Regions from separate parts of the Streptomyces sp. SAS_270 genome, predicted to be linked through region 1. Evidence: riboswitches for the same ligand, from Rfam matches in the RefSeq annotation. Region 1 holds a riboswitch; each other region holds the start of a gene.

Region 1 (7,205 bases):
CTACGACAACGTCCCCTACGGGACGGCGTTCGAGAAGCTGACCGGGCTCGCCTACCCGGAGGGCCACCCCTACCACCACACCCCGATCGGGTCGATGGCGGACCTGGACGCGGCCACCCTGGAGGACGCCCGCGCCTTCTTCCGCACCTACTACGCGCCCAACAACGCCGTGCTGTCGGTCGTCGGCGACATCGACCCCGAGCAGACGCTCGCCTGGGTCGAGAGGTACTTCGGCTCGATCCCCGGGCACGACGGCAAGCCCGCCCCGCGCACCGGAGCCCTGCCGGACACCATCGGCGAGCAGCTGCGCGAGGTCGTCGTGGAAGAGGTCCCGGCGCGCGCCCTGATGGCCGCCTACCGGCTCCCGGAGGACGGCACGCGCGCGTGCGACGCGGCCGACCTGGCGCTGACCGTGCTCGGCGGCGGCGAGTCCTCCCGCCTGTACAACCGGCTCGTACGCCGTGACCGCACCGCCGTCGCCGCCGGTTTCGGGCTGCTGCGCCTGGCCGGAGCGCCCTCCCTGGGATGGCTCGACGTGAAGACGTCCGGCGACGTGGAGGTCCCGGTCATCGAGGCCGCCGTCGACGAGGAGCTCGCCCGGTTCGCCGAGGAGGGCCCCACGGCCGAGGAAATGGAGCGCGCCCAGGCCCAGTTGGAGCGCGAGTGGCTGGACCGGCTCGGTACGGTCGCGGGCCGCGCCGACGAACTGTGCCGGTACGCCGTCCTGTTCGGCGACCCGCAGCTCGCCCTGACCGCCGTACAGCGCGTTCTCGACGTCACCGCCGAGGAGGTCCAGGAGGCCGCCAAGGCGCGCCTGCGCCCGGACAACCGCGCGGTGCTCGTCTACGAGCCGCTCGTCGCCGAGGACACCGACGCCGCTGAAGACACCGACGAGGAGGCGGCGAAGTGACCGAGCTCGCCACGATGGACTTCCACCCCCAGCCGCAGGCCGGCGAGCCCAAGCCCTGGGCCTTCCCCGCCCCCGAGCGCGGCACGCTCGGCAACGGTCTGACCGTGCTGCGCTGCCACCGCCCCGGTCAGCAGGTCGTCGCCGTCGAGGTGATCCTCGACGCGCCGCTGGACGCCGAGCCGGCGGGCCTCGACGGCGTCGCCACGATCATGGCGCGCGCCTTCTCCGAGGGAACCGACAAGTACTCCGCCGAGGAGTTCGCCGCCGAGCTGGAGCGCTGCGGCGCCACGCTCGACGCGCACGCGGACCACCCCGGCGTACGCCTGTCGCTCGAAGTCCCCGTCTCGCGCCTCCCGAAGGCCCTCGGGCTGGTCGCCGACGCACTCAGGGCACCGGCGTTCGCCGACAGCGAGATCGAGCGGCTGGTGCGCAACCGGCTCGACGAGATCCCGCACGAGACCGCCAACCCGGCCCGCCGCGCCGCCAGGGAACTCTCCAAGGAGCTGTTCCCGGCGACCGCACGCATGTCACGCCCGCGCCAGGGCACCGAGGAGACCGTCCAGAGCATCGACTCGGCGGCCGTACGCGCCTTCTACGAGAAGCACGTGCGCCCCGCCACGGCCACCGCCGTGGTCGTCGGCGACCTCACGGGCACGGACCTCGACGCGCTGCTCGCGGAAACCCTCGGCTCCTGGACCGGCTCGTCCGCCGAGCCGCGTCCCGTACCGCCGGTGACCGCCGACGACACGGGCCGCGTGATCATCGTGGACCGCCCGGGTGCCGTCCAGACGCAGCTGCTGATCGGACGCATCGGCGCCGACAGGCACGATCGCGTCTGGCCCGCCCAGGTACTCGGCACGTACTGCCTCGGTGGCACCCTCACCTCCCGACTGGACCGCGTCCTGCGGGAGGAAAAGGGATACACCTACGGTGTACGGGCGTTCGGTCAGGTGCTGCGCTCCGCAGCCGACGGCACGGGCGCCGCGATGCTGGCCATCAGCGGCTCCGTCGACACGCCCAACACCGGTCCCGCGCTCGACGACCTCTGGAAGGTGCTGCGCACCCTCGCGGCCGAAGGCCTGACGGATGCCGAGCGGGACGTCGCCGTGCAGAACCTGGTGGGCGTCGCGCCCCTCAAGTTCGAGACCGCGGCGGCGGTCGCGGGCACGCTCGCCGACCAGGTCGAGCAGTTCCTGCCGGACGACTTCCAGGCCACGCTGTACCAGCAGCTCGCCGCGACGGGCACCGTGGAGGCCACCGCGGCCGCCGTGAACGCCTTCCCGGTGGACCGCCTGGTGACCGTCCTGGTCGGGGACGCCGCGCAGATCAAGGAGCCCGTCAAGGCCCTCGGCATCGGCGAAGTGAGCGTCGTACCCGCGGAGTAGGGGCCGCATCCCGCAGTGTCGGAAGCGGGAGGGAACAGGGCATAACGGCGTGACCCTTTGGGGGCTCGGGCGGCGAAAGCGTCGCCCGAGCCCCCATTGTCAGTATTGATGGGGAGTTGATGGGGAGGTTGCCTGTCTGCCCTGTGGCATGCGCTACAAAAGGCGTGATCCGTTTGTCGATTGAAAGACGCCCCCTTTAGCGTCGGTCCGGCTGTTCGTCAGGCAGTGCGCCGCGTCCGCGGCACCGGACAGTCATCGCCGAGTCCCCGTACGGCGCGAGCCAGGGGAGCCGGGGACCCATACGTAGTCCCTGGGGTGAATCGGACGCCCTTCCCGAAGGGGGTCCGTAGGAGACCTTCCTGCTCCGAACCCGTCAGCTAACCCGGTAGGCGAGAAGGAAGGAAAGGACCAGCCACTTCATGGCGTTCACCCGCGCCACCGGGAAGCACCGTCGCCCGAGCCGTGTGAAGCGCACGACCACGCATGCCGTGGGCGTCGCCGCACTCACCACCACCGGTGTCATCGGCACCCTGGCCGCCCCTGCCTTCGCCGCGGAGACCTCCGTCGAGGACACGGGACTGACAAAGGCCATCACCATCGGCGACTCGCTCGCCGACCAGATCGACGCACAGGCCGCGGCCCAGCAGCACGCCGCCGACGAGGCGGCCGCGCTGAAGAAGGCCCAGGAGGCCGCGAAGAAGCGTGCCGCCGAGAAGGCCGAGGAGGAGCGCGTGGCCAAGGCCCGCGCCGCCCGGGCCGCCGAGCGCAAGCGCCTGAACACCTTCGTCCTGCCGATCAGCGGCTCGTACGTCTCGACCGGCTACAAGACCGGTGGCAGCCTGTGGTCCTCCGGCAGCCACACGGGCGTCGACTTCCACGCCGCGTCCGGCACGTCCGTCCACGCCGTCGGCTCCGGCACCGTCGTCGAGGCCGGCTGGGGCGGCGCCTACGGCAACAACGTGGTCATCAAGATGAACGACGGCACGTACACCCAGTACGGCCACCTGTCGTCCATCGGTGTCTCCGTGGGCCAGACGGTCACCCCGGGCGCACAGATAGGCCTCTCGGGTTCCACCGGCAACACCACCGGACCGCACCTCCACTTCGAGGCCCGCACGACCCCGGAGTACGGCTCGGACATCGACCCCGTCGCCTACCTCCGCTCGCACGGCGTGAACGTCTGACGACCCGCTTCACCGCTTCTCCGCACTTCGCACCGCTTCCGAAGCCCCGGCTCACCGAGCCGGGGCTTCGTCGCTTCGAACGGCCGTCTGTCCAAAAAATATCCATGGATTCCGGGCTCCCGTCGGAAATTCCCGCCGTCTGCAATAGAGTCACTGAACAAGCGTCAATGGATGGCGTTTCGCGGGGATTAAAGCGGAGGTCCGGTCATGCGTATTCCGGCGCACTCGGTATGCACGGCGATCCGTGACGACATCGTCGCGGGTGTCTACGAGCGAGGCGGCCGGCTCACCGAGGAACTCCTTGCGCGTCGCTACGGAGTCTCGCGTGTTCCCGTCCGCGAGGCCCTGCGCACCCTGGAGGCCGAGGGGTTCGTCGTCACCCGTCGGCATGCGGGCGCGTGCGTCGCGGAGCCCACCGAGCAGGAGGCCTCCGACCTGCTGGAGATGCGCATGCTCCTTGAGCCGCTCGGTGCCGCCCGGGCCGCGCAGCGGCGCACCGAGGCCCACCTCAAGGTGCTGCGAGGCCTGGTCAGGCTGGGCCAGGAGCGGGCAAGGAGGGGGCACAGCGAGGATCTGCGCTCCCTGGGGGGCTGGTTCCACGAGACGCTCGCGCAGGCCTCCGGAAGCCCCGCGCTGACCTCCACGCTGGCCCAGCTTCGGCACAAGATCGCCTGGATGTACGCGGTCGAGGCGCAGGCCTCCCCCGCGGACTCCTGGGCCGAGCACGGCGCCATCGTGGACGCCGTGGCGCGCGGCGACAGCGAGCGCGCCCGGACGATCACGGCGCTGCACACGGAACGCGCCACGGCCGTGCACCGGCTCCGCTTTCCCGGTGCGGGAGATCGCCCGGACCGTGTGAGGACTTCGCAACCTCCCGTAAACATGACCGGTCTGCGTCATTAACAGGAGCGCCGTATACAAAGAGGGATATTCGGCAGTGAGCTATTTCCGCTGCCCTTATTCCAGCGCGCCCGGAATTCCGTGCGCGCTATTTCCGCACTGCGGGATGTGCGCGCGGGATGGTGCCGGATATTCCGTCGTGCGGGCGTATCGCCGTGCCTGAAAAACGACGAAGCCGCGCCACCCGGAAGGGGTGACGCGGCCGCGTCGTACGGTGTCCGATTCGCTCAGACGGTCTCGGGAAGCTCCTCGAGCCCCTCGGCGACCAGCTTCGCCAGACGGTCGAGGGCGGCGTCCGCGCCCTCGGCGTCCGACGCGAGGACGATCTCCTCGCCGCCCTGGGCGCCCAGGCCGAGGACCGCGAGCATGGAGGCCGCGTTGACGGGGTTGCCGTCGGCCTTGGCGATCGTCACGGGGACCCCGGAAGCGGTGGTCGCCCGGACGAAGATGGAGGCGGGGCGGGCATGGAGGCCCTCGGCCCAGCCGACGTTGACGCGGCGCTCAGCCATGTGATGCTGCCCTTCAGGTGTCTCAGGGTTGTCTAGACCATTGTCCCATACGGTGAAGCGTGCCCGGAGCGGCCCCTGGATTCCGGCGCCGACCGGCTTGCGTCCTTCGGCCGCTCATGCTGCCCCATAGCCTGCCCCGCGCTGTTGTCGGACGCGAGCCGTACTCTGGGGCCCATGCAGACCTCGTCGGACCGGCACGAGTATCCCGCCCACTGGGAGGCCGACGTGGTGCTGCGCGACGGCGGCACCGCACGCATCAGGCCCATCACCGTCGACGACGCCGAGCGCCTGGTCAGCTTCTACGAGCAGGTGTCCGACGAGTCGAAGTACTACCGCTTCTTCGCGCCGTACCCACGACTGTCCGCCAAGGACGTCCACCGCTTCACACACCACGACTTTGTGGACCGGGTGGGTCTCGCGGCCACGGTGGGCGGCGAGTTCATCGCCACCGTACGCTACGACCGTATTGACGCCGATGGCATGCCCGCCTCCTCGCCCGCCGACGAGGCCGAGGTCGCCTTCCTCGTGCAGGACGCGCACCAGGGCCGTGGTGTCGCCTCGGCCCTGCTCGAACACGTGGCGGCCGTCGCGCGCGAACGTGGGATCCGGCGCTTCGCCGCCGAGGTGCTGCCCGCCAACAACAAGATGATCAAGGTGTTCACGGACGCCGGGTACACGCAGAAGCGCAGCTTCGAGGACGGCGTCGTCCGCCTGGAGTTCGACCTGGAGCCCACCGACCGGTCGCTCGCCGTGCAGCGCGCGCGGGAGCAGCGTGCCGAGGCGCGGTCCGTGCAGCGGCTGCTCGCGCCCGGCTCGGTCGCCGTCATCGGTGCGGGCCGTACGCCCGGTGGGGTGGGGCGCAGCGTCCTCGGCAACCTCAAGGACGCCGGCTTCACCGGCCGCCTGTACGCCGTGAACAAGGCCCTGCAGGACAAGGAACTCGACGGCGTCCCCGCGTACCGCACCGTCAGGGACATCCCCGAGCCCGTCGACCTCGCCGTCGTCGCCGTTCCCGCCCCGTTCGTGCCGGAGATCGTCGCGGAGTGCGGTGAGCACGGCGTCCAGGGGCTCGTGGTCGTCTCCGCCGGATACGCCGAGAGCGGCCCCGCCGGGCTCGCACGCCAGCGCGAACTCGTGCGCCAGGCCCGTACGTACGGCATGCGCATCATCGGCCCCAACGCCTTCGGCGTCATCAACACCTCCCCCGATGTGCGGCTCAACGCCTCCCTCGCGCCCGAGATGCCGCGCCCCGGACGGATCGGCCTCTTCGCACAGTCCGGCGCGATCGGTATCGCACTGCTCTCCCGGCTGCACCGGCGCGGCGGCGGCGTCACCGGGGTGACCGGTGTGTCGACCTTCGTCTCCTCGGGGAACCGGGCGGACGTGTCGGGCAACGACGTCGTCCAGTACTGGTACGACGACCCGAACACCGACGTCGCACTGATGTACCTCGAATCCATCGGCAACCCGCGCAAGTTCACCCGCCTCGCCCGGCGGACGGCGGCGGCGAAACCGCTGGTCGTGGTCCAGGGGGCACGGCACGGGGGAGCAGCCCCTCAGGGACATGCCGTACGGGCCACGCGCCTTCCGCACGCGACGGTCTCGGCACTGCTGCGGCAGGCCGGGGTCATCCGGGTGGACACCATCACCGAACTCGTCGACGCCGGTCTGCTGCTGGCCCGCCAGCCGCTCCCCGCCGGGCCCCGCGTGGCGATCCTGGGGAACTCCGAGTCACTGGGCCTGCTCACCTACGACGCGTGCCTCGCCCAGGGGCTGCGGCCGCTGCCGCCGCTGGACCTGACGACGGCGGCCTCGGCAGAGGACTTCCACACGGCGGTGTCGCGGGCGCTGGCCGACGACGCGTGCGACGCGGTCGTCGTCACCGCGATCCCCGCCCTGGGGGAGACGTCCGTCGCCGACGAGGCCCTCGCGGAAGCGCTCCGTTCCGCCGCTGCCGCGGCCCCCGCGAAGCCCGTGCTCGTGGTGCACGTGGAACTCGGCGGACTCGCGGAGGCACTCTCCGCCGCTGCCAGCACCGCACCCCAGGCCGATGCAACGGCACTCGGCGTCGCAAGCGGTGCCCGCCCGTTCCGCCTTGAGCAACGCCTGCGCACCGAGGAAGCCGCACCGCAGGAAGCCCGCCTCATCCCCGCCTACCCCGCCGCCGAGCGTGCCGTCCGCGCGCTCGCCGAAGCGGTGAAGTACGCCCAGTGGCGGCGCGAGGCCGCCGAGCCCGGCAAGGTGCCCGAGTTCGAGGACATCGACGAGAAGGGCACCGCCGAGCAGATCGACATGCTGCTCGCCCGCGGCCAGGGGC
Region 2 (7,205 bases), on a different contig from region 1:
CGAGGAGGTCGCCGTAGAAGGGGGTGGCGTTGCGGGCGCCGGAGACGACGCCGGACGGGTCGAAGACCCTCTCCACGACACGACGCGCGGGCTGCTGCTGCCGGGTGGCCTGCGCGGGGGCGGCGACCAGCCCGGCCAGCAGGGCCGCGGCGGCTACGGCGCCGAGTCTTCGGGGTCTCACGGTTCAGTGCTCCTTGTCGAGAGCGAGCGCGGAGAGGATGACGGCTGAGAGGCGGTCGGCCACCTTGCTGTGGCCCTGGGTGTTGGGGTGGACGGTGCCGTTGAAGTCGCCGTCCTCAAGGGACAGCCACCCCGTGGTGTCGACAAACTCCACGCACTGGTCGGCGAGTTGGTCCACGACGGCCGCGATGTCCTCGGCGTGCGTGCCGTTGAAGGGGCGCAGGGCGAGGATGCGGGCGTGCGGGGCGGCGGCCCTCAGCTCTTCGAGGTAGGACCGGTAGGCCGACCGGAAGTCGCCTGCTGTGGACGCCGCATCGTTCGTGCCCTGGTTGACCACGATCACGTCGGCTCGGCGATCCGAATCCGCCCTGGACTCGGCGTAGTTCCAACCGTAGGCGTCCCCGGCGGCGGGCACTCCCCCGTTTCCGGTCTGGATCACGCCCTGTCTGCCGAAGCCGACCTGGGTGAGGGAGGCGCCCAGCCGGTCCGCGACCAGGGTGGGGTAGGCGGCCGTGCCGTCGGCGCAGTCGGAGGTGTTGACCTCGCACAGCGCCATGACTCCCTGGGTGATGGAGTCGCCGTAGAACGCCAACCGCCTTGTGGGCGGCCGGTGTTGGGGAAGCAGACGCGCGCCCTTGTCGAGTCGCAGCCCGGTGAGCACGACGCCCGTCTCCAGGGGAGGGGTCCAGCGGTTGGCGCGCGAGAACACGTCCTTGACGGAGATCTCGACGGTGTGCGGTCCCCGGCCGGGCGCGTCGATGTCGAGGTCGTCCCGGTCGACGGCGTACAGCCTCTTCGGTCCGCCGTCGACCGACACATAGATCTGCGCGGGTACGGTGATCGACCCGACATCGAAGAGGGCGTGCACCTCGCCGCCGGTGAAGCGGAAGTGCAGCCGTGCGCCGGAGTTGACAGTCGTCGCGGCCTCCGGCGTACGCCTCCAGTGACCTTCGTAGGACAGGCGCCTGTCGTCGGGGCGTGCGACGTTCGCGTGGTCGGACGCGAAGACGGGAGGGGCGCTCGCCAGGGCCAGGAGCGCGGCCACGGCGGTGATCAGCCGGCGTTTCATGACGGGATCCGGTCTCCGATCAGCGCGAGGTTCTGGATCGCCGCGAGTGCCCACTGGGCGGAGGAGTTGGTGGAGATCCAGGGGATCTCCTCCGTGGTGCGCAGCACGGCCGGGGTCTTGATCCTGACGCGCGACCAGTCGTTGGACGGGAAGTAGGTGTCGCTGCCCGTGTAGAACTCGTTCCAGGCGCGCTTGGCGAGGGTCGGGTCGTCCTTGCGGTGGGCCGCGTAGGCGGTGATCCGGGAGTGCGCGGCGGGCAGTGCGGACTTCCAGGTGGAGCCGGTCAGCGCCGTCTTCTCGGCGTTCGAGCCGTTGTAGTACTGCGCGTACTTCAGCCAGGCGTCGGCGAATTCGGGCTCGGCGTCCGCGAGCAGCGAGACGATCTCACTGTTGGTCTCGACGAGGCCGAAGACCGCGGACAGGTGCGAGACGCTGACGCTCTTGTCCGTGGTGACCGTGAACTTCCCGGTGTCGGCGTCGAGGAGGCCCGTCCCGGTGAAGAAGCCGTTCGGCTGTGCGGCGATCGTGCGCAGTGAATTGACCAGCTTGGCCCGGGACTTCTCCGCGTGCGGGCCGCGGCGCTCCCACTCCGTGAGCCAGGCCGCCGACAAGCCGCCCCAGTCGGTGCCGAATCCGACGGACAGGGCATGCCGGTCGCCGGGGGTGTAGCCGTCCGTGCGGACCTTGCGCTGCGGGTCGACCTCCAGGAACGTCAGTTCCACGTCGACGAGTTCGCTCAGCAGGTCGCCGGTGCGCTCGTCGCCCGTGAGGAAGTAGTAGAAGCGGCGGTTGGCCGCGGTGGAGATGCGGACCTGTTTGGCGCTGTCCGCGGAGTGCTGCACGCCGTGCCGGGTGCCGAGGCCCGCCCACTTGCCGAGGTGGTAGACATCGACCTCACCGGTGTGCCGGGTCATCGCCTCCGCGAAGCGGAAGACCTCCGCCGATCCGGTGCGCAGGAAGTGGTACCAGAGCCAGAGGTCGGTGCCCAGTTCGGAGTTGTCCCAGGCGAAGCCGCCGACGTCGTAGCGCCAGACGTGCCGGTCGTTGTCGTAGGTGTGCTGGACGTCGCCGTAGTCGAGGAAGCCGTACCAGCGGCGTTCCTCACGCTGGTCGCGGTAGTAGGCGAAGAGGTCGTCGAGGTGGTCCTCGATGACCTTGCGAGGTGCGATCGAGCGGTCGACCGGCGCCCAGTCGCCGAAGATCCGGGCGGAGTGCAGGCGTTCGGGGCTCGCGGTCAGCAGCGGCGGGGTCGCGACGGCGGCGGCCTGGGCGGCCAGGTCGGCGGCGCCCGGCGTCTTTTCGAGGGCCCAGAACGTCAACTCGCTGGTGCGGGCGATGCCGTAGGGCGTGCCGAAGCCCGGCTCGTAGTCCTCGTAGGTGATCTCCAGGCCCTCGGACTGCTTCTCGTACGTGTCCTGGCCCAGGCCGTCGTGGTAGAAGCGCAGGTCGAGCGGGGGCGCTTCCGGCGAGTAGAGCCAGAGGGTGACCTCGGCGGCGTCCGAGGCGGCGCCGCGGATGTCGAGCTGTGTGGGGTGGCGCTGCCAGAAGTCACGCAGGCCGAAGGAGAGTCCGCCGCTCGCGCCACCGACGTAGCCGAAGCCACCGGCCCGGCGTCCGGCCGCGGCCTGGATCCAGCCGTGCCCGGCCTTGGTGCGCTTGCGGATCGCATAGCCGTCGGCCGTGGGCTGGGTGAGCGTGAAGTCGCCCCACTGCGGGATGTAGGCGAGGCGGCTCGACACGCGGGTGTCCCAGGTCGAGGTGTCGGGCAGCTTCTCGCCCGCGATCTGCGCGGTCCGCGCAGCCTCTCCGGGGTCACGGCGCAGCCCGGTGATGCCCTGGACGGCCTCGCTGAAGAGCCCGCCCGCCGAGTCGGCGAGGCGCACATGGCGGTCGTACGCGGCATCGCTCAGCGGCACCGTGAAGCGGACGCCGAGCCCGCGCAGGAAGTCCCCGTCGTCCTTGCCGGGCTCCTGCTTGCCGTCCCAGACGAAGGTGTGCACCAGCCGGAACGACTCGGCCCCGGCGTGGAAGGAGAAGCGCAGCACGAAGGGCAGCCAGCCGCGGTTGCCGTGCCGGTGGCGGCCTTCGACGCGTACGACGGCGCGGACCGGCCCGTCCTGTTCGACCTCGGTCTTCTCGATGCGCCCGGTGAAGTCCTCGGTCGCGACGCCGTCACGGAGCGAGCCCTGGCGCAGGGCGACCAGCCGTCCGTCGCGGGCGATCTCCGCCGAGCCGCGCCGGACGCTGCGGACGACGGTGTCGGAGCCCTTTGCGCCGAACACGGCCGTGATGACACCGGTCGACACCTCGATACGGTCGCCGGTCCGCGTGACGGTGACCTTCCGGGCGGGGAGGGCGGGGGCGCCCGCGGCCAGCCGGTACGTGTCGGCCTTGGCGGCGCCGGGCGCGATCGCGTGGGCGGTCCACTTCACCGAGCCGTCGGGCCAGTGGCCGGTGACCCAGCTCTGCACGGGGACGTCGTCGCCGGAGGCGGTGCTGAGCCGGAACGTCCGGTCGGGCTGATGGGTGCCGCGGGCCCAGGGCACACCCCAGGTGGTCCCGGCGTGGGCGGCGGGCGCGGAGCCCTCCAGCCAGTGCAGTTCGGTGTCACCGCCCGCATCGTCGGCGGCGGAGGCGCTGCGGGACAGGGCCCAGGAGAACGGGGCGGTGGCGGCCGCGGTTGCGGCGCCCTTGATGACAGTGCGTCGCTGGACGCCGGGCACGGGGACCTCCGTAAGCATAGAAAGCGCTTGCGGAGATCACTGTGGCGTCACTGTCGCACGCCTGTCGATACCTCGTGCGGTCGTGCCACAAGACCGCAATGTGGCGATCATGAACCGCACATGGAGCCGCGCACACCGAAGGCCGGGCCCCGGGGATCGTGGGGTCCGGCCTTCGGAGGCGAGGAGCAGGCGGGCGTCAGCCGACGGCCACGCCGTGCGAGCGCAGATACGCCACGGGGTCCACGTCCGAGCCGTAGTTCGGCGTGGTGCGGATCTCGAAGTGCAGGTGCGGCCCGGTGACGTTGCCGGTCGCGCCCGAGAGGCCGAGCTGCTGGCCCTCGGTCACGGTCTGGCCCGCCGAGACGGAGAGCTGCGACATGTGGGCGTACTGGCTGTACTGGCCGTCGGCGTGCTGGATGACGACCTCGTTGCCGTATGCGCCGTCGTAGGCGGCCGAGACGACGGTGCCCGCGGCGATGGCCTTGATGGTGGTACCGGTCGGGACCACGAAGTCCACACCCGTGTGGTAGCCGCTGGACCACATGCTGCCGGCGACCTTGTAGCCGGTGCCGACGGTGGCGCCGGAGACGGGCAGGCCGTAGCCGGAGCTGCTGGCCGTGTCGGCGGACTGAGTCGTCTTGGACTCGGTCGTCGGCGCGGCCTTCGACTCGGTCGTCTGCGTGCTCTTGCCGGACGACTGGGTTGCCGCGGTCGCGGCCTTCTTGCCGATCGTCAGCTTCAGGCCCGGGTGGATCAGCGAGGGGTCGCTGCCGACAGCCGCGCGGTTGTCGGAGTAGAGCTTCTTCCAGCCGCCGGTGACGTTCTGGTCGTCGGCGATCTTCGAGAGGTAGTCACCGGCCCGCACCGCGTAGGTCCTCGTGCCCGACTTCTGGGCGGCGGCCGGAGCGGCGGTGATGGTCTTCTCCGAGACGTTCTGCGCGACGTTCTCGGCGGTCTTCTCGGGAACCGTCGAAACAGCGGCGGCGGGGGTGGCGGCGTGCGCACCCGTGGCCCCCATCAGCGGCAGCGCGAGCGCGGCGCCACCGGTTCCGGCGACTGCGATGGAGCGGGTGAAACGCTGGGACTTGGGACGGCGATGCTTACCCTTCGCGGGCATGGCGTTTTCCTCTCCGGCGCCTGCGAGGTGAGCTGTCGGGTGCGGACTGGAGATGCCCGGCCGCGCTCTCGCGCGGCTTTACCCCTAGCCGTTCCGGAGACCGGAACAGGCGTTCTACCTGTGGGTCCCCCGCTCCTGCCGTGACGGGTGAGTGTGCGGATTCCGGGCGGCGGCAGGATTGGGCGTCCGTCCGGATTGGTGGCGAACGTAAGCGAAACGAGCGCAGCGGGACAAGCATTGCGATTCCTGTGAACACCGCTTTCTTGATCCTTGTGGACAAACCCGGTGACGCTGCGTGGATAAGGATCTCCGGCATTCTTTGAATCCACTGAAAACAAAGGGAAATTACGTGAGCATGACCACGACTCACCGTTACCACTATGACGCTGCTCACGCCACGCAAGCCCAGGTAGCCCTATTCCAGGGCTAGTTGTAACGAAGGCTCTAATTCGGACAGAACAGTCACTTGCGACGCAGTCGAATAACCGTCGCATCAAGGTCACCGCGCAGCTTTGTGCGCAGCCCGTGATGAAGCAGCACCGCACCACGGTGCACTTCGCCGGTTTCGCGGCATTCGTACGCGTCTTCAGGGCCAAGTCCGCGCAGTCTCAGCGGGGCGACGGGCTCACCGTGACGCTGAGCCTGGAGCCAGGCGAGGACGACGACCTCGTCACCGTGGACGTACTGCACCGCGCTGAGCCCGCCCTCCGGGGGCCGCAACCGGTAGAGGTCCCCACGCTGCACGACGGGCCGGATCTCCTTGTAGAGCTCCACCCACTGCCGCGCCTCGTCGAGCTCCTCCTCGCTCCACTCGGTCAGATCGCCGCCGACACCCAGTACCCCGGCCATGGCGCTCACGAACCGGAAGCGCAGAGTGCTGACACGCCCGTTGAGCTGGGTGTTCGGGCTGTCCGTGACCCAGGCGGCCATGACCCGGGAGGGGTGGATCTGACTGAAGCCGTGCTGGATGGCGAGCCGGTCGAGCGGGTCGGTGTTGTCCGAGGTCCACACCTGGTCCGTGCGGGCCATGATGCCGAGGTCGATCCGGCCGCCGCCGCCCGAGCAGGACTCGAAGGCGACCCCGGGGTGGGCGGCCCGCAGCCGGTCCAGCAGGGCGTACAGGGCCTGCACGTGGTCGACCCACAGCCGCTGCGGGTAGGGGTCGCCGGGCCAGCCGGCATCCGTGAAGCAGCGGTTGAAGTCCCACTTCACGTAGTCGATCGGGGCGCTGGAGAGCATGCTGTGGAGCTGCTCCCACAGGTACTCCTGGACGTCCGGGCGCGCGAGGTTCAGTACGAGCTGATTGCGGTACTCAGTCCTGTTTCGTCCGGGCTGGAACTGCACCCAGTCAGGGTGCTGCCGGTAGAGCTCGCTGTCCGGATTGACCATCTCCGGCTCGACCCAGATCCCGAACTGCATGCCGAGCGCGTGCACGTAGTCGCCGAGCGGCTTGAGGCCGCCCGGGAAGCGGTCCGGGTTGGGCGTCCAGTCACCGAGCCCGGCCCGGTCGCTGGTGCGCGCCCCGAACCAGCCGTCGTCGACCACGAACAGCTCGACACCGATCGCCGCGGCCCGCCGTGCGAGCGTGCCCTGCTGCTCCTCGGAGATGTCGAACTCCGTGGCCTCCCAGGAGTTGAAGAGCACCGGCCGGTCCCGGTCCGCGTCCGGGATGACGTACGCACGCTGGTACGCGTGCCAGGCCCGGCTCGCCCCGCCGAAGCCGCCGTCGCTCCACAGCCCCGCGAAGACCGGCGTCGTGAACGATTCCCCGGACTCCAGGCGCAGCAGGCCCGAGTCGTCGTATCCGGCGCCACCGGTGATCTGCACGCGCCCGTCCGGGAGTTGGGCCACCGAGATCCGCCACGAGCCGGACCAGGCGAGCGCGCAGCCATACACCTCGCCGCGTTCCTCGGTCGCCTCGTCGTCGAGCGCGACCCAGGGCAGGTGCTGATGCCCGGTGTGCCCGCGGCGGCTGCCGATGACCTTCTCACCGTAGGTGAGGGGGGAGCGTACGAGCCGGGACTCGGCCGCCCACCGTCCGTGCAGCTGGGACAGCCGCCGGCCGTCGCGCTCGGGCAGCGTCCAGGTCGCGGAGTCGGCGCGCAGCAGCTCCACG
Region 3 (7,205 bases), on a different contig from region 1:
AGGCCGACCCCAAAGGGCGTCACCAGGTCGTCACCAGGTCGACAGCAAGGTCGACACAAAGCCCGCACAGAGACCTTCGAGCGAACGACAAACACCCGCCGCACAGTCGACGCACAGCCGACCAGGGGTCGTTGAACTTCGAACACTCGTCGAACGCCAGGCCAAGGCCGTGCCCGCACTCCCCCGAAACACGGCCGAATGCCCGTTTCCTGCGCCAAGGAAACCTGCCGAAGATTGTCGTGCCCGCGTACCGCCGGGTACAGTCACCGCACTGCTCTGCCAGCCCCTGTCGTCGAGGCGAAAGAGAAGTTGGTGAACGATCGTCACCCGTCGGGGACCGTGACTGCCCCGGCCCCGGCTTCCGATGCCGCCTCGGCGCACTACGCGTCGTCGTACGGCCAGCAGGAAGCCAATTACGGTGACTTCACCACGTACGACGGTTACGCCGCCACTGGTTATGACGCGCAGTTCAACACCCACGCGAACACGGGCATGTACGCGGCTGCGAACGGTGAAACGTCGACCTTCGCCACCGACCCCCTCTTCGGCGACCTGCCCGGCACGGGCGGCGGCACCGGTTCGTACGACGCCACGCAGTGGAACACCGGCAGCCACCAGACGATGAACTACGACCCGTACGCGGCGCAGCACCAGGCCGCGTACGACACGGGCAGCTACGAAACAGCCGCTTGGGCGACGGGTTACCAGCAACTCGCCGACATCCCCGCGCAGCACCCGGGCCCCGACGCCTCGGGCCAGTGGGACGCGAGCGCCTGGATCCAGCCCGAGCACCACGCCGACCAGACCCAGCAGTGGACCGCGCAGACCCAGGACACGGGTGCGTACGACGCCACGCAGTGGAACTCGGCGGGCGGCCACGACACCTACAGCGGCCAAGAGGGCTACGACGGCTACGAGTCGTACGAACAGCAGCCCGCCGCCCATGTCCCCCACGCCCCGGACCCGGGCACGGACCCTGCCTCGTCCGTGCCGGAACCTTTCGACCAGCAGGCCACCGCCACCTTCGAGCAGCAGGCCACCGCCACTTTCGAGCAGGTGACGTACGACTTCGCGCAACCGGCTGCCGAAGAGGGCGAGTTGGAGAGCTCGGAGGCCGACGGCGATGCGGACGGCTCGTACGGGACTCGGTTGCCCGACGACGCCGACGAGGTCATCCCGGCCACGGCCTCTCGCTCCGCCTCCCGCTCCGGTTCGCGTTCGCGTCGCCGCAGCCCGGCGAAACGCTCCGCCCTGCTGACCGTCGCCGTCCCCTCGGCCTGCGTGATGGGTGTCGCGGGGATCGCCGCCGCCTCCGTGGGAACGCTGAGCAGCGACGACGGCAAGGAGACGACGGCCAGCGCGCCCGACGCGACCGCGGTGAAACCGTCCGCCGCCAACAACAAGCTGGACACCCAGCTCCAGAACCTCTCCGCCGGCGCCGATGACTTCGCCGACCGGGCCAGCCGTACGCAGGAGCGCATCGACCTCAAGGCCCAGCAGGTGGCCGAGAAGAAGAAGGCGGCGGAGGAGGCGGCCCGCAAGGAGCGGCTGCGTCCGAAGTTCGTCCTCCCCGTGACGCAGAAGGGGCTCAGCGCCTACTTCGGCCAGGCGGGCGTCAACTGGATGTCCGTGCACACGGGCATCGACTTCCCGGTGTCGTACGGCACGACGGTGATGTCCGCGACCGACGGAACCGTCCGGACTCAGTGGAACAGCGCGTACGGGAACATGGCGATCGTGACCGCGAAGGACGGCACGGAGACGTGGTACTGCCACCTCTCCAGCTACCGGGTTCCGTCCGGGACAGTCGTGAAGGCCGGTGAACCGATCGCGTACTCCGGGAACTCCGGCAACTCCACGGGCCCGCACCTGCACTTCGAGGTCCGCCCGGCCGGCGGCTCGGCGATCGACCCGCTGCCGTGGCTTCGCAGCCACGGGCTGGACCCGACGTAACAACCGCCGGGCCCGCCGAGACGTCGTACGGACCGGGCCCCGTACGGACCCGACCCGCCGCACGGACCGGGCCCCGTCGTATGCCTTGGAACCTCTCTTAGAGCTTCTCCACCGGTGCGTACCGCAGCAGCAACCGCTTCGGCTTCGGCTCGCCGAAGTCGACCGTCGCCTCCGCGTTCGCGCCCGTGCCCTTCACGCCGACGACGGTGCCGAGGCCGAACTGGTCATGCGTGACACGGTCCCCGACCGCGAGGGAGACCACCGGCTTGTCGGTGGCCCTGCGGGTGGCGAAGCCGGACGCGCCCGAGGCGGCGGAGCGCGAGCGGGACGACGACAGCGAGGCCGCGATGCCCGAGGCCGGACCGGAGGACACCGGGGCCATGGCGCCCGTGCGCTTCCACTCCAGATGTGCCGCCGGGATCTCCTCCAGGAAGCGGGAGGGCGGGTTGTACGAGGGCTGGCCCCAGGCGCTGCGCAGCCCCGAGCGGGTCAGGTAGAGCCGTTCGCGGGCGCGGGTGATGCCCACATAGGCCAGGCGCCGCTCCTCCTCCAGCTCCTTGACCTGCCCGAGCGCGCGCATGTGCGGGAAGACGCCGTCCTCCATGCCGGTCAGGAACACCACAGGGAACTCAAGGCCCTTGGCGGTGTGCAGGGTCATCAGGGTGATGACTCCGTTGCCGTCCTCCTCGTCCGGGATCTGGTCGGAGTCGGCGACGAGCGCGACCCGCTCCAGGAAGTCGGAGAGGCTGCCCGCGGCCTCGCCCTCACCGGACTCCTGCTCGAACTCCAGCGCCACGGCGGCGAGTTCCTGAAGGTTCTCGATGCGCGTCTCGTCCTGCGGATCCGTCGAGGCCTGCAACTCGGCGAGGTAGCCGGTGCGTTCGAGTACGGCCTCCAGGACGGTCGCCGGTCCGGCGCCCGACTCGGCGATCGTGTGGAGGTCCTCCATCAGCGTGTTGAACCGCTTGACGGCGTTCGTGGAGCGGGCGGCCATGCCGTACGCCTCGTCGACTCGGCGCAGGGCCTGCGGGAAGCTAATCTTCTCGCGCTGCGACAGCGCGTCGATCATGGCCTCGGCGCGGTCGCCGATGCCCCGCTTGGGAACGTTGAGGATCCGGCGCAGCGGTACCGAGTCCTCCGGGTTCGACAGCACGCGCAGGTACGCGAGGACGTCGCGGACCTCCTTGCGCTCGTAGAAGCGGACACCGCCGACGACCTTGTAGGGCAGGCCGACGCGGATGAAGACCTCTTCGAAGACACGGGACTGGGCGTTCGTACGGTAGAAGACGGCGACGTCTCCGGCCTTCGCCTCGCCCGCGTCCGTCAGACGGTCTATCTCGTCGGCGACGAACTGCGCCTCGTCGTGCTCGGTGTCGGCGACGTAGCCGGTGATGTTCGAGCCCGCGCCCGCGTTCGTCCACAGGTTCTTCGGGCGACGCGACTCGTTGCGCTCGATGACGGCGTTGGCGGCGGTCAGGATGGTCTGCGTGGAGCGGTAGTTCTGTTCGAGCAGGATCGTCGTCGCGTCCGTGTAGTCCTCCTCGAACTGGAGGATGTTGCGGATGGTCGCGCCGCGGAAGGCGTAGATCGACTGGTCGGCGTCGCCCACGACGCACAGCTCGGCGGGGCCGAGGTCGTCCTCGCTCGGGGGTACGTCGACGGGGTGCGCGGAGGTGCCGACCAGCTCGCGCACGAGGGCGTACTGCGCGTGGTTGGTGTCCTGGTACTCGTCGACCATGACGTGGCGGAAGCGGCGGCGGTAGTGCTCGGCGACGTCCGGGAAGGCGCGGAGCAGGTTGACCGTCGTCATGATCAGGTCGTCGAAGTCCAGCGCGTTCGCCTCGCGCAGCCGCGACTGGTAGAGCACGTATGCCTGGGCGAGGGTCTTCTCGAAGCCGTCGGAGGCCTGGGCGGCGAAGTCCTCCTCGTCGATCAGCTCGTTCTTCAGGTTGGAGATCTTGGCGCTGAACGACTTCGGCGGGAAGCGCTTCGGGTCGAGGTCCAGGTCGCGGCAGACCAGGGCCATCAGACGCTTGCTGTCGGCGGCGTCGTAGATCGAGAACGACGACGTGAAGCCGAGCCGCTTCGACTCGCGGCGCAGGATGCGCACGCACGCGCTGTGGAAGGTCATGACCCACATCGCGTTGGCGCGCGGGCCGACCAGCTGCTCGACGCGCTCCTTCATCTCGCCCGCGGCCTTGTTGGTGAAGGTGATCGCGAGGATCTGCCCGGGGTGCACATGGCGCTCGGCCAGCAGATAGGCGATCCGGTGCGTGAGCACCCGGGTCTTGCCGGAGCCGGCGCCGGCCACGATGAGCAGGGGGGCGCCGGAGTGCACCACGGCCGCCCGCTGGTTCTCGTTCAGCCCGTCCAGGAGCGCGGCCGCCTCCACGGCGGGGCGCGGGGCTCCGTCGCGGTAGTAGGCGTCGCGGTCCGGGGGCACGTCGAAACGGCCGCCGAACAGGTCGTCCGGAAGCGGCTCGGCCGCCCCGTCCTCGGGCGGCGGCGGGGGCTCTTCCTCGTGAGCCCCTGAGGGCTTGAGGTCCGCCAGGAAGCTGTCGTCAAAGAGGCTGCTCATCGCTCTCCGAGTCTAGGCCGCCGCACTGACAACAGACCGCCGCCCCGGGATTTCCCTGTCCCGCGAGGGCCCCGGAAGCCGATGATCTTCCAGAACCGGCCACTCGGCACTCCTTCGCCGTCAGGAATCGTCCAGGACGATCAAGAGCCGTACGGTTACGGTCAGCCACCGGCCGGGCGGGAATGCCCCTTGAAGACCACTGCATGGGGTCACAAGTCACCACGGACGGTCACGGAAGCGGCGGTTGAGGCCAAGGTCACGAAAATGTATCGGGCATATCGAACATCAACCTTCACAGGGACCACACGAGTTGGCTAGCGTGCCGGGCAGACCGCTCGACCCTCTCCGGCGAACGTCGCCGGGCCGTGCGGCCTCCGCCGAATTCGGTGTGCCCACGCGGCAGCCGGAACCGGGGACCCACCGAACCTGGGGTGAATCGGTCCAACCGCCTTTCGGGGCAAGGACCGTAGGGCAAACCTTCCGGAGCACCCGCCCGAACCCGACAGCTAACCCGGTAGGCGGATGACGGAAGGAGTCGCCTCCCTTGGCGTCGCACAAAAAGCCGCGTCCTGCTGCAACGCGCGTAGCGGGCATGCGGACTCCCGCCCTGGCAACAGCGGCCCTCACCTCCGTGGCCCTGCTCTCCCAGACGGCGAACGCCGCACCCTCGGCCGAGCCCAGGCCGAGCCTCGAAGAAGTGCAGAAGAAGGTCGACGACCTCTACCACCAGGCGGAGACGGCGACCGAGAAGTACAACACCGCCAAGGAGAAGACCACCAAGCAGCGCAAGCAGGTCGACACCCTTCTCGACGACGTCGCCCAGCGCACCGACAAGCTCAACTCCGCGCGCGAGGAGCTGGGTTCGTTCGCCGCCGCGCAATACCGGACCGGCGCCGCCGCCCCCGGCACCGCGACCCTGCTGCTGGCCGACGACCCGCAGGACTACTTCGACCAGACCCAGCTGATGAGCCGGCTGACCAGCCGTCAGAAGACCGCCGTCGACGACTACGTCACCGAGCAGTCCGAGACGGCGAAGAAGCGCCAGGAGGCCTCCAAGAGCCTGGAGACGCTGACCGAGTCGCAGAAGTCGCTGAAGTCGTCGAAGGCCGACGTCCAGAAGAAGCTCTCCGAGGCGCGCGAGATGCTCTCGAAGCTGACCGCCGAGGAGAAGGCGCGGCTCGCGGCGATCGAGAAGAAGAAGGAAGCAGAGGCCCGGCGCAAGGCGGCGGAGCTGGCGGCCCAGCAGGCCGCCGAGGCGAAGCAGCGCCAGGAGGCGGAGGCAGCCGCTCAGCAGCAGTCCGGCTCCGGCACCTCGGACTCCTCGAGTTCGGGAAGCACGGGCACAGGCACCGGCACCTCCACCGGCGACTCCTCGTACGCCACGAAGGCCGCCAAGGCGCTCGCCTTCGCCCGCGCCCAGGTCGGCAAGCCGTATGTGTGGGGCGCCACCGGCCCCGACTCGTACGACTGCTCCGGGCTCACCCAGGCCGCCTGGAAGGCGGCCGGCGTCGACCTCCCGCGCACCACCTACGACCAGGTCAACGCGGGCACGACGGTCTCCCTCTCCAACGCACAACCCGGCGACCTGATCTTCTTCTACGACGACATCAGCCACGTCGGCCTCTACATAGGCAACGGCATGATGATCCACGCCCCGAAGCCGGGCTCGTACGTCCGCGAGGAGTCCGTCTACTACGCCGGCTCCTCGATCATCCACAGCGTGGTGCGACCGGCGTGAACGCACCGTAGGGAGGGGGTCCACGCGCGCGTGGACCCCCTTTTTCGTGCCGTATGCGTTTTTCGTCCTCCACGCGCGCGTGCAGCACGGCAAGCCGCGCGAAGATCCCTAGCATCGGGCGCATGTCAGGCATCTCCCAGCTCCGCGCGTGGTGGGCGGAGCGTCCGCCCGCCGCCGGGGCCGCCGTCATGGCCACCGGCATCGTCTCCGTCGGGCTGTCCCTGACCGGCTACGAGACCCTGTCCCGTATCGCCCTGGTCCTGGCGGTCATCGCATGGCTCGCGCTCGCCGCGGACTTCGGGGTGCGGCTCGTACGGGACCGGGCGCGCTGGGTGGCGGAGGCGTGCACGCCGGGCGCACTCACCGCCATCGCCGCGACCACCGTGCTCGGCACCCGGCTGTCCGCCCTCGGGTGGCTGGGTCTCGCCGAGGCGCTGCTCGCGCTGGCGGCCCTGCTCTGGCCGGGGCTGCTGATCGTGGTCGTACGGCACTGGGGGCGCCGTATGCCCGGAGCGGTGTTCCTCGGCTGTGTGGCCACCCAGGGGCTCGCCGTGCTGGGCTCCGTGCTGGCCGCGCTGGTGGGCGTGGAGTGGCTCGCGCATGCCGCGCTGGCGCTGTTCTGGCTCGGGATCGTCCTCTACGGGGTGGCGTTGCTCCGCTTCGACATCCGGCAGGTGGCCACCGGGGCCGGGGACCAGTGGGTGGCGGGCGGTGCGCTCGCCATCTCGGCGCTGGCCGGGGCGAAGCTCGTGACCGCGCACCACGCGAACCAGTACCTGTGGAACGACGACGACAACGGCGTCCTGCGCGCAGTCACCGCCGCGCTGCTCGTGCTGGACCTCGCCTGGTACGTCGTCCTGTTCGCCGCCGAGGCGGTCTGGCCGCGGCCGCACTACGACGTACGGCGCTGGGCGACCGTGTTCCCCATGGGGATGA
Region 4 (7,205 bases), on a different contig from region 1:
AGTACGAGGCGTACGCGACCTCGCTGGCGTTCCTACGGCACCGGGGGCGCCGCGGACGGGCGGGCGCCGACTTCGTCGTACGGGAACGGGAGCTGCTCGACGAGCTGTGGCGACGCCGGGAGGTGGCCCGCCCCTCCCTGGCGTACGCGGCGGTGGCGGTGGCACCTGCCGCACCACCGCGCCGGCCGTGGCCCCAGCCCTGGCCGCTCCACGGGCAGCCGGCGCCGTACCCCACGTACACCCCGCACACGCACAACACCACCGCCCCGTACAACCCGTACGCCCCGCACACCCCCTACCCGTACAACCCGTACCGCCACTAGCCCACTGCTGAACTACGCGGAGGCCTCCGAGAGCCGCCCCAGCTCGCCCTCCGTGAGGACGAGATCCGCCACGCCCAGCAGTGCGGGCAGCTGTTCGACGGTCCGGGCCGAGGAGATGGGCGCGACGACGGTCGGCTGGGCGGCGAGCCAGGCGAGGGCGACCGTGGCGACCGGGACACCGTGCGCTTCGGCGACGGCGTCCAGGGCCGCGAGCACCCGCAGGCCCCGCTCCGACCGGAGGTGCTTGCCCGCACCCGCGGCACGCGGGGAGTCGACGGTCGCCCCAGGGCGGTACTTGCCGGTCAGGAACCCGGAGGCGAGGGCGTAGTACGGGACGGCCGCCAGACCGCCCTGCGAGGCGATGTCCAGCAGCTCGCCCTCGTAGGTGCCGCGCGAGACGAGGTTGTAGTGGGGCTGGAGCGCCACGTACCGGGCGAGGCCCTCGCGGTCGGAGAACTCCAGGGAGGCGCGGAGCCGTTCGGGCGAGATGTTGGAGGCGGCGATGGCCCGTACCTTGCCCGCCTTCACCAGCTCGTCGAGCGCGCCGACGATCTCCTCGACGGGCACGTCGGGTTTGTCGAAGTGGGTGAAGTAGAGGTCGATGCAGTCGGTGCCCAGGCGGCGCAGGGAGGCGTCGGCGGCGGCCTTGATGTTGTCGCCGGACAGGCCCGGGTACTCGGGGTGCTGGCTGACCTTGGTGGCGATGACGACGTCGGAACGGTTGCCGCGCGCCTTCAGCCAGTTGCCGATGACGGTCTCGGACTCACCGCCCGAGTTGCCGTCGGCCCACGCCGAGTAGGAGTCGGCGGTGTCGATGAAGTTGCCGCCCGCGGCCGTGTACGCATCGAGGACGGCGAAGGACTGCGCCTCGTCGGCGGTCCAGCCGAAGACATTGCCGCCGAGGGCGAGCGGGAAGACCTGGAGGTCGGAGGAACCAAGCGTGCGAAGAGAAGTCATGCCCCTCTTCAACACCCGTACCGGAAGCCAATATTCCAGACTTCCGGCACGGACTACGGACTACGGACACGAACCACCCACTACTGACAGCCGACGGCCGACGGCCGACGGCCGACGGCCAGCAGTCGTCAGGGCGTAAGCCCCTTGCCCCGCAGCCAGGTCATCGGGTCGATCCCCGTGGCCTGTCCGCCCGGGTGGACCTCCAGGTGGACGTGCGGCCCGGTGACGTTGCCGGTGGCGCCCACGCGGCCGATGACGTCACCGGTGGCGACCTTCTGCCCAACGCTGACGCTGATCGAGGACTGGTGGCAGAACCACAGCTCGGTGCCGTCGTCGAGGGTGAGGATCGTGCGGTAGCCGTACGCGCCGGCCCAGCCCGCCTCGGTGATCGTGCCGGAGTGGATGGCCTTGATGAGCGTGCCCGTGGGCGCCGCGAAGTCGAGGCCCGTGTGGTAGCCGGAGGACCACATGGAACCGGCCTGGCCGAAGGTTCCCGTGATGGTGTACGAGGAGGTGGGCAGCGCATAGCTCTTGGCGAGCTTGGCGAGGCGCTCCGCCTCGACCTTCGCCTTGGCCGCCAGCTCCGCCTTCTTCTTCGCGGCGGCGGCCTTGGCCTCGGCCTGGTCCTGCTCCTGGGCGGCGAGCGTGACGGCCTTCTTGGCGGCGGCGGCCTCGGCGGCCTCCTGGGCGGCGCTGTCGACCTGGTCCTGCTGCGACTCGGCCTGCTGCATGATGCGGGAGCGCAGGGCCTCGCCCGCGTCCGTGGTGCCCTGCGCGGCGTCGGTGGTGGTCAGGCCGGCGCTGGTGAGCGGGGTGGCGGAGCCCTTGGCCGGGGTGTCGGAGCCGTCCGAGATCAGGGCCTTGGCCGACTCGGCGACGGACGACAGGTCGGGCATCGATATGGACACCGGGGGCTTGCCGGTCTGCGCGCTGGCCATACCGCCCGCGCCGACGGCGGCGATGACGCCGACACCCAGAACGGTGGAGCTGCGCGCGAGTCCGCCGCCGCGCTGCTTGCCGACGCGGTGCCGGCCGCGCACGGGACGAGTGGACTCCGCGGTGGGGTTCCACTCCTCCCAGGGGCCCTCGTCGCCGCTGGGGCCGTAGCCGAAGGTGTCGCTGTACTTCTCATTCGGCGCGAACGAGGTTGCCTGGGCAGGCCGGTTGGACGCCACGTGGGCGCGCTCCTTTCCTTCCTTCTCGCCTACCGGGTTAGCTGACGGGTTCGGAGCAGGAAGGTCTCCTACGCGCGTATAACTACCGTGCTTCCACGGTGGAATACGAGCGATTCACCCCAAGTTGGTGGTTCCCCGGTTCCCTTGCGGGATTCGGCGCGTGCGCACGGAGCCATCTCTTGTGACGGCTGGGACGACCGCGCTGCGTTATCGAACGTTAATAGACGCGGACCCCGGATTCCAAGCGCTTCGGACTGATCATTAGCGCTTCTGGCCAGGACTTACAGGACACCACCGGCCGATATCGGGCGAGTTGACTGCACTCGCTTAACACCGGTTCAGTTGACGGTATGTCAGTTGTTATGCGGAGGGGCGTCATGCGATCACCCCTCGTGACAACGATCAAGAAACCGTGTCCCGCGCCTCCGGCCGCCGCACGGCGAGCAGCGCCATGTCGTCCGTGGTCCCGCCTCCGGTGTGCCGCCGCGCTTCCTCGGCGAGCGTGTTCACCAGTTCCTCGGGCCCGGCGAACACCCGCCCGGCGAGCCGCGCCGCCGGATCGAAGAAGTCCCCGCGTGCGTCCCGGGCCTCGGACAGCCCGTCGGTGTGGAAGAGAAGCGTGGCCCCGCCGGGGAAGTACGTCTCCTCGGCACGGTCGGGCCAGCTGCCCAACTCGCCCATCCCTAGCGGCAGTGCGGGCTCCCGGGCGGCGAGCACGCGCAGGCCGCCGTCCCCGTGCAGGAGCAGCGGCGCGGGATGGCCACGGTTGACGATCCGCACGACGAACCGGCCATGGCCGTCACCCTCCGAACCCCCCGCTCCACCCCCACCCCCATCACCGTCACCGTCGTGCGGGATCTCGGCAAGTACGGCGGTGGTGAACCCCTCGAAGGCATCCGGGCCTTGACGCCGGGCGGCCTCGCGCACAAGGGCCCGTTCCAGGCGCTGGGCGACCGCCTCCAGCGTCGACTCCTGCTCGGCGGCCTCCCGGAAGGCCCCGATGAGTACGGCGACGGCGGCCACCGCCCCCATCCCCTTCCCTCGTACGTCGCCCACGACCAGCCGTACGCCGTGCGGGGAGTCCTGCACCGCGTACAGGTCGCCGCCGATGAACGCGTCCGCCTGCGCGGCGTCGTAGCGCGCCGCGACCTCCAGCCCGTCGATCCACTCGTCGGGCTCCGGCAGGACGGCGCGCTGTGCGGCCTCGGCGATCTCCCGGGCCGAGGCGAGCCGGGCGTCGCTGCGGCGGACGAGGACGTTGATGAGGACGGCCAGGAAGCCGACCGTGGCGATGGTGACGATCTCGGTGACCGCGTCGACGTTTCCGAGGACGCCCATTTCTGCGTGGATCGCCACGACGGCGACGAGTGTGACGACTCCGGTGAGCGCCGTGCCGCGCAGCGAATAGAGGGGCGCGGCGATCAAGGGTGCGGCGGTGAAGAAGGGGCCGCCGGTGTACTCGGTCGGCGTGAGGTACTCGTAGAACGTTCCGACGAGGATGAGCAGCACCGGAAGCGTCCGGGCGAAGGTCCGCGCGTACGAGACCGGACGCGCGTGCGCCCCGGCCCGGCCGGACGTCCGCCGACCGTGCAGCCCTTCCGGCCGACGCGCACCTCCTCGCTGCCCCACGCGTCCAGATTTCCCGGACCGGCGTCGACGGGCGACCGGTGTGACCCGACCGGGCGAAGCCCCGGCCTCTCCTCGCCGGCCCCCGCGGCCCCTCATCGACCCCGGAAAACACCCAAGGCCCGGAACCATTGGTTCCGGGCCTTGGGCCTTCAGTAGCGGGGACAGGATTTGAACCTGCGACCTCTGGGTTATGAGCCCAGCGAGCTACCGAGCTGCTCCACCCCGCGTCGTTGACTCCACTGTACGCCATCCGCGGGACCCGACGCACATCGGTTTACGCGGCCCTCCGCACGGGCCACGCGGAACCCCTCAGGCGGCCGGGTTCCCGGCGTGCGTGAGGGTCTCCCAGGAGACGAAGAGGTCGTCCGTTCCGGCGGGCCGCGACTGCTCGGCCAGCCGGTGCGCGGCGGGCACGTGGACGTCGAGCCGGTCCTCCAGGTGATTGAGGGCGACCTCCACGTCGGGCCCCATGTTCCGGTCGACCCTGCCGCCGCACAGCCACGCGGGTGCGGCCTCGCCGAGCTGGTAGCGAGCGTGGAGGTCGAGCGCGGCCTTGAGCCGGTCCTTGACCCCGCTGTAGAGGTCGACGCCCTGGTGCCAGGCGGTCTCGGCGATGTGCGCGGTGGCGGCGAGCGAGTAGCCGACGTGCTTGAAGTTGCGGCAGGTCTCCTGCGCGACCCCGTCCATGTACCGCTTCTGCCCGAACCAGTACGTGGCCATCTTCTGCGGGGTGTCGATGGTGCTGCCGACCGGGGTCAGCGGCACCTTCCCGTCCTTCTCCAGGTAGAAGTAGGCGGGCACCCGGTCACGGAAGCGCCGGAGCGCGGCGTCGAAGGCCTGGTGGTCGTCGAGGAAGACGGCGATGCCGATGGCGGCGTCGGTCATGGCGAGGTCCCAGTTGCCGTTGAAGTCCGGGACCTTCCTGGTGACTTCGGGGAGGTAGGCGGTCCGCAGCATGCTCTGGAACCGGGTGACGCCGGCCTTGGACCAGCCGGCGCCGGTGTGCCGCACGATCTCACCGGCCCGCGCCCAGCTGGACCCGGCCCAGGCGGTCTGCAGCCCGGCGTTGCCCTCGGTGTGCCGCCGCACCTTCCCGGACCAGGCGTCCATGATCTCGATCGCCTTCGCCGCATGCTCCCGCTTGCCGGTGATGCTCCACAGCAGGGCCTGGGTGTACGCGGCGATGGCGTCCTCGCGCTCCTCGACGCAGCCGTGCCCGGGCCGGGTGTCGGGCGGGCACTCGACGGTGGCGTACGGCTTGGCCTGGTACTTGTACGACCCGTACTTGCTGTCCCGCATGGCGAGGAACGCCCCGAGCCAGGGCTGCTTCCCCGCGTCGACGTGCTTGCGTACGGCGGTGAGCTGGTCCTTGCTCACCAGTACCCCGGGGTGCGCGAACCCGGCGTCCTTGGGCCGCGCCCGCGCCGCCGTCCGCGTCTGTGGTGACGACACCCCGCACGAGACGACGAGCCCCGCGAGCAGGGGTGCCATCAACACCGCCGTCACACGCCGCGTCACTGACCCCACTGAACCCACTGTCCCAACCTCCGAGTCGCCTCCTCAGAGCGTGGCCCCGGGCCGACGACGGCGCAGATTCTCTTAGCCCGACCGGGAGACCGCGCAGCCGTGAGGGCCCGGGCTACCCCAGGAGATGCCGATTGGGCGCCTGCGCCTGCCCCGCGTATTCGGGAAGTACGACGACGACCGCGCCCTCCGCCGCCAGGAGCCCGCTCCCGTCGGCCCCGGCGACGAACGTGTCGGGCTCGCGCCACGCGGTGACCACCCGCCGTACCCCGGCGTCGAGAATCAACCGCGCACACGGCGCCGGCCGCGAGGCCCGCCGCGCGCAGGGCTCCAGGCTGCTGTAGACCGTGGCGCCCGCGAGCCGGGCATCGGTGGGGTCGATCTTGGCGAGCGCCGCCTCCTCGGCGTGGACGACGAGGTCACCGCCCTCCCGCGAGTGCCCCCGGGCGAGCTCGGTCCCGTCGGCCGCGACCACCACCGCCCCCACGCTGAACGCGGTCTCGGAGGGCGGACACAGCGCCGCCAGCTCGCACGCGAGCGCCAGCCAGTGCCGGTCGGCGGCGGAGGGCACGCTGCCGGTGCCGGGGGCCGTGGGCTCGTACCGCATCAGCACCACGTCCCCGAGGGGCCGGGTCTCCACGAGCCGCAGCCGCCCGCCCTGGTAGGGGCCGGGCCCGAACAGCCGGGGCGCGGTGGCCTCCCCCACGAACAGCGGCGCGAGGACGAGCTGCAGTTCGTCGGCGAGCCCTTCGCGCAGGAGCTGGGTGTGGATGGTCCCGCCGCCCTCGACCATGAGCCGCCGTACCCCGCGTACGTCGTGCAAGTGCTCCAGCAGGGCGCGCCAGTCCAGCTCGGGCCCGAGCGGCACGATGTCGGCGGCGAGGCCGACGCGCCGCAGCCGCTGCGCGCCCTTCTCCGTCGTATAGACGACCTTGTCCCCACCCGTGTGCCAGAAGTTGGCGTCCGGGTCCAGGTCACCGGAGGCACTGACGGTCACCTTGAGCGGATACGCGGGCTTCCGGTCGGCGACACGGGCGGCCCGCCGCTCGGCCGAGTTGACCAGCAGCCGGGGGTTGTCGGCGCGGATGGTGCCCGCGCCGACGAGGATCGCGTCGACGGACGCCCGCACCTCGTCGACCCGGTCGAAGTCGACGGGGCTGGAGAGCAGCAGGCGCTCGGGGCCGGTGTCGTCGAGGAAGCCGTCGAGGGAGACGGCGGCGGACAGCAGGACGTACGGGTGGGACATCGACGCGCTCTCCTCGGGACGGCGGGATCGGCAGGCCTGCGGCAGGCCGGAAACGATGGACTTGGTTCAAGTTTGAAGCAAACCTACACTGGCGGCATGACGACCCGCTGGCTCACCCCCGCCGAACAACGCGCGTGGCGCTCGTACGTCTCGGCCTCCTCGCTCCTGGAGGACACGATCGACCGGCAGCTCCAGTCGGAGGCGGGCATGCCCCACCTTTACTACTCCGTCCTGGCCATGCTCTCCGAAGCGCCGGACCGGCGGCTGCGCATGACCGATCTCGCCGAGCTGCTGAAGATCACCCGCAGCCGGCTGACGTACGCCGTGTCGCGGCTGGAGAACGACGGCGCC

What was found. Region 1 has a riboswitch for cyclic di-AMP ahead of ACN6LB_RS26920 (M23 family metallopeptidase). Riboswitches for the same ligand answer to the same signal wherever they lie in the genome.
Region 2: linked by a shared signal. The riboswitch ahead of ACN6LB_RS20150 (M23 family metallopeptidase) and the one ahead of ACN6LB_RS26920 (M23 family metallopeptidase) in region 1 are both predicted to bind cyclic di-AMP.
Region 3: linked by a shared signal. The riboswitch ahead of ACN6LB_RS23510 (NlpC/P60 family protein) and the one ahead of ACN6LB_RS26920 (M23 family metallopeptidase) in region 1 are both predicted to bind cyclic di-AMP.
Region 4: linked by a shared signal. The riboswitch ahead of ACN6LB_RS41295 (M23 family metallopeptidase) and the one ahead of ACN6LB_RS26920 (M23 family metallopeptidase) in region 1 are both predicted to bind cyclic di-AMP.

Annotation. Positions count from the first base shown of each region.
Region 1 covers NZ_JBMNDS010000045.1:47,724-54,928, forward strand. The annotation lists gene ACN6LB_RS26910 (M16 family metallopeptidase) at 1-910, shown strand, start outside; gene ACN6LB_RS26915 (M16 family metallopeptidase) at 907-2,295, shown strand; cyclic di-AMP (ydaO/yuaA leader) riboswitch at 2,542-2,702, shown strand; gene ACN6LB_RS26920 (M23 family metallopeptidase) at 2,715-3,479, shown strand; gene ACN6LB_RS26925 (GntR family transcriptional regulator) at 3,687-4,382, shown strand; gene ACN6LB_RS26930 (HPr family phosphocarrier protein) at 4,607-4,888, opposite strand; gene ACN6LB_RS26935 (bifunctional acetate--CoA ligase family protein/GNAT family N-acetyltransferase) at 5,063-7,205, shown strand, end outside.
Region 2 covers NZ_JBMNDS010000028.1:6,260-13,464, forward strand. The annotation lists gene ACN6LB_RS20135 (rhamnogalacturonan lyase family protein) at 1-181, opposite strand, end outside; gene ACN6LB_RS20140 (GDSL-type esterase/lipase family protein) at 185-1,249, opposite strand; gene ACN6LB_RS20145 (exo-rhamnogalacturonan lyase family protein) at 1,246-3,972, opposite strand; gene ACN6LB_RS20150 (M23 family metallopeptidase) at 4,169-5,089, opposite strand; cyclic di-AMP (ydaO/yuaA leader) riboswitch at 5,092-5,249, opposite strand; gene ACN6LB_RS20155 (alpha-galactosidase) at 5,552-7,205, opposite strand, start outside.
Region 3 covers NZ_JBMNDS010000036.1:43,033-50,237, forward strand. The annotation lists gene ACN6LB_RS23500 (M23 family metallopeptidase) at 313-1,953, shown strand; gene pcrA (DNA helicase PcrA) at 2,051-4,531, opposite strand; cyclic di-AMP (ydaO/yuaA leader) riboswitch at 4,897-5,067, shown strand; gene ACN6LB_RS23510 (NlpC/P60 family protein) at 5,076-6,269, shown strand; gene ACN6LB_RS23515 (tellurite resistance/C4-dicarboxylate transporter family protein) at 6,392-7,205, shown strand, end outside.
Region 4 covers NZ_JBMNDS010000106.1:2,939-10,143, reverse strand. The annotation lists gene ACN6LB_RS41305 (PrsW family intramembrane metalloprotease) at 1-323, shown strand, start outside; gene ACN6LB_RS41300 (aldo/keto reductase) at 336-1,280, opposite strand; gene ACN6LB_RS41295 (M23 family metallopeptidase) at 1,409-2,455, opposite strand; cyclic di-AMP (ydaO/yuaA leader) riboswitch at 2,467-2,624, opposite strand; gene ACN6LB_RS41290 (PP2C family protein-serine/threonine phosphatase) at 2,858-4,180, opposite strand; tRNA gene ACN6LB_RS41285 (tRNA-Met) at 4,238-4,311, opposite strand; gene ACN6LB_RS41280 (alginate lyase family protein) at 4,394-5,575, opposite strand; gene ACN6LB_RS41275 (dihydrofolate reductase family protein) at 5,724-6,854, opposite strand; gene ACN6LB_RS41270 (MarR family winged helix-turn-helix transcriptional regulator) at 6,951-7,205, shown strand, end outside.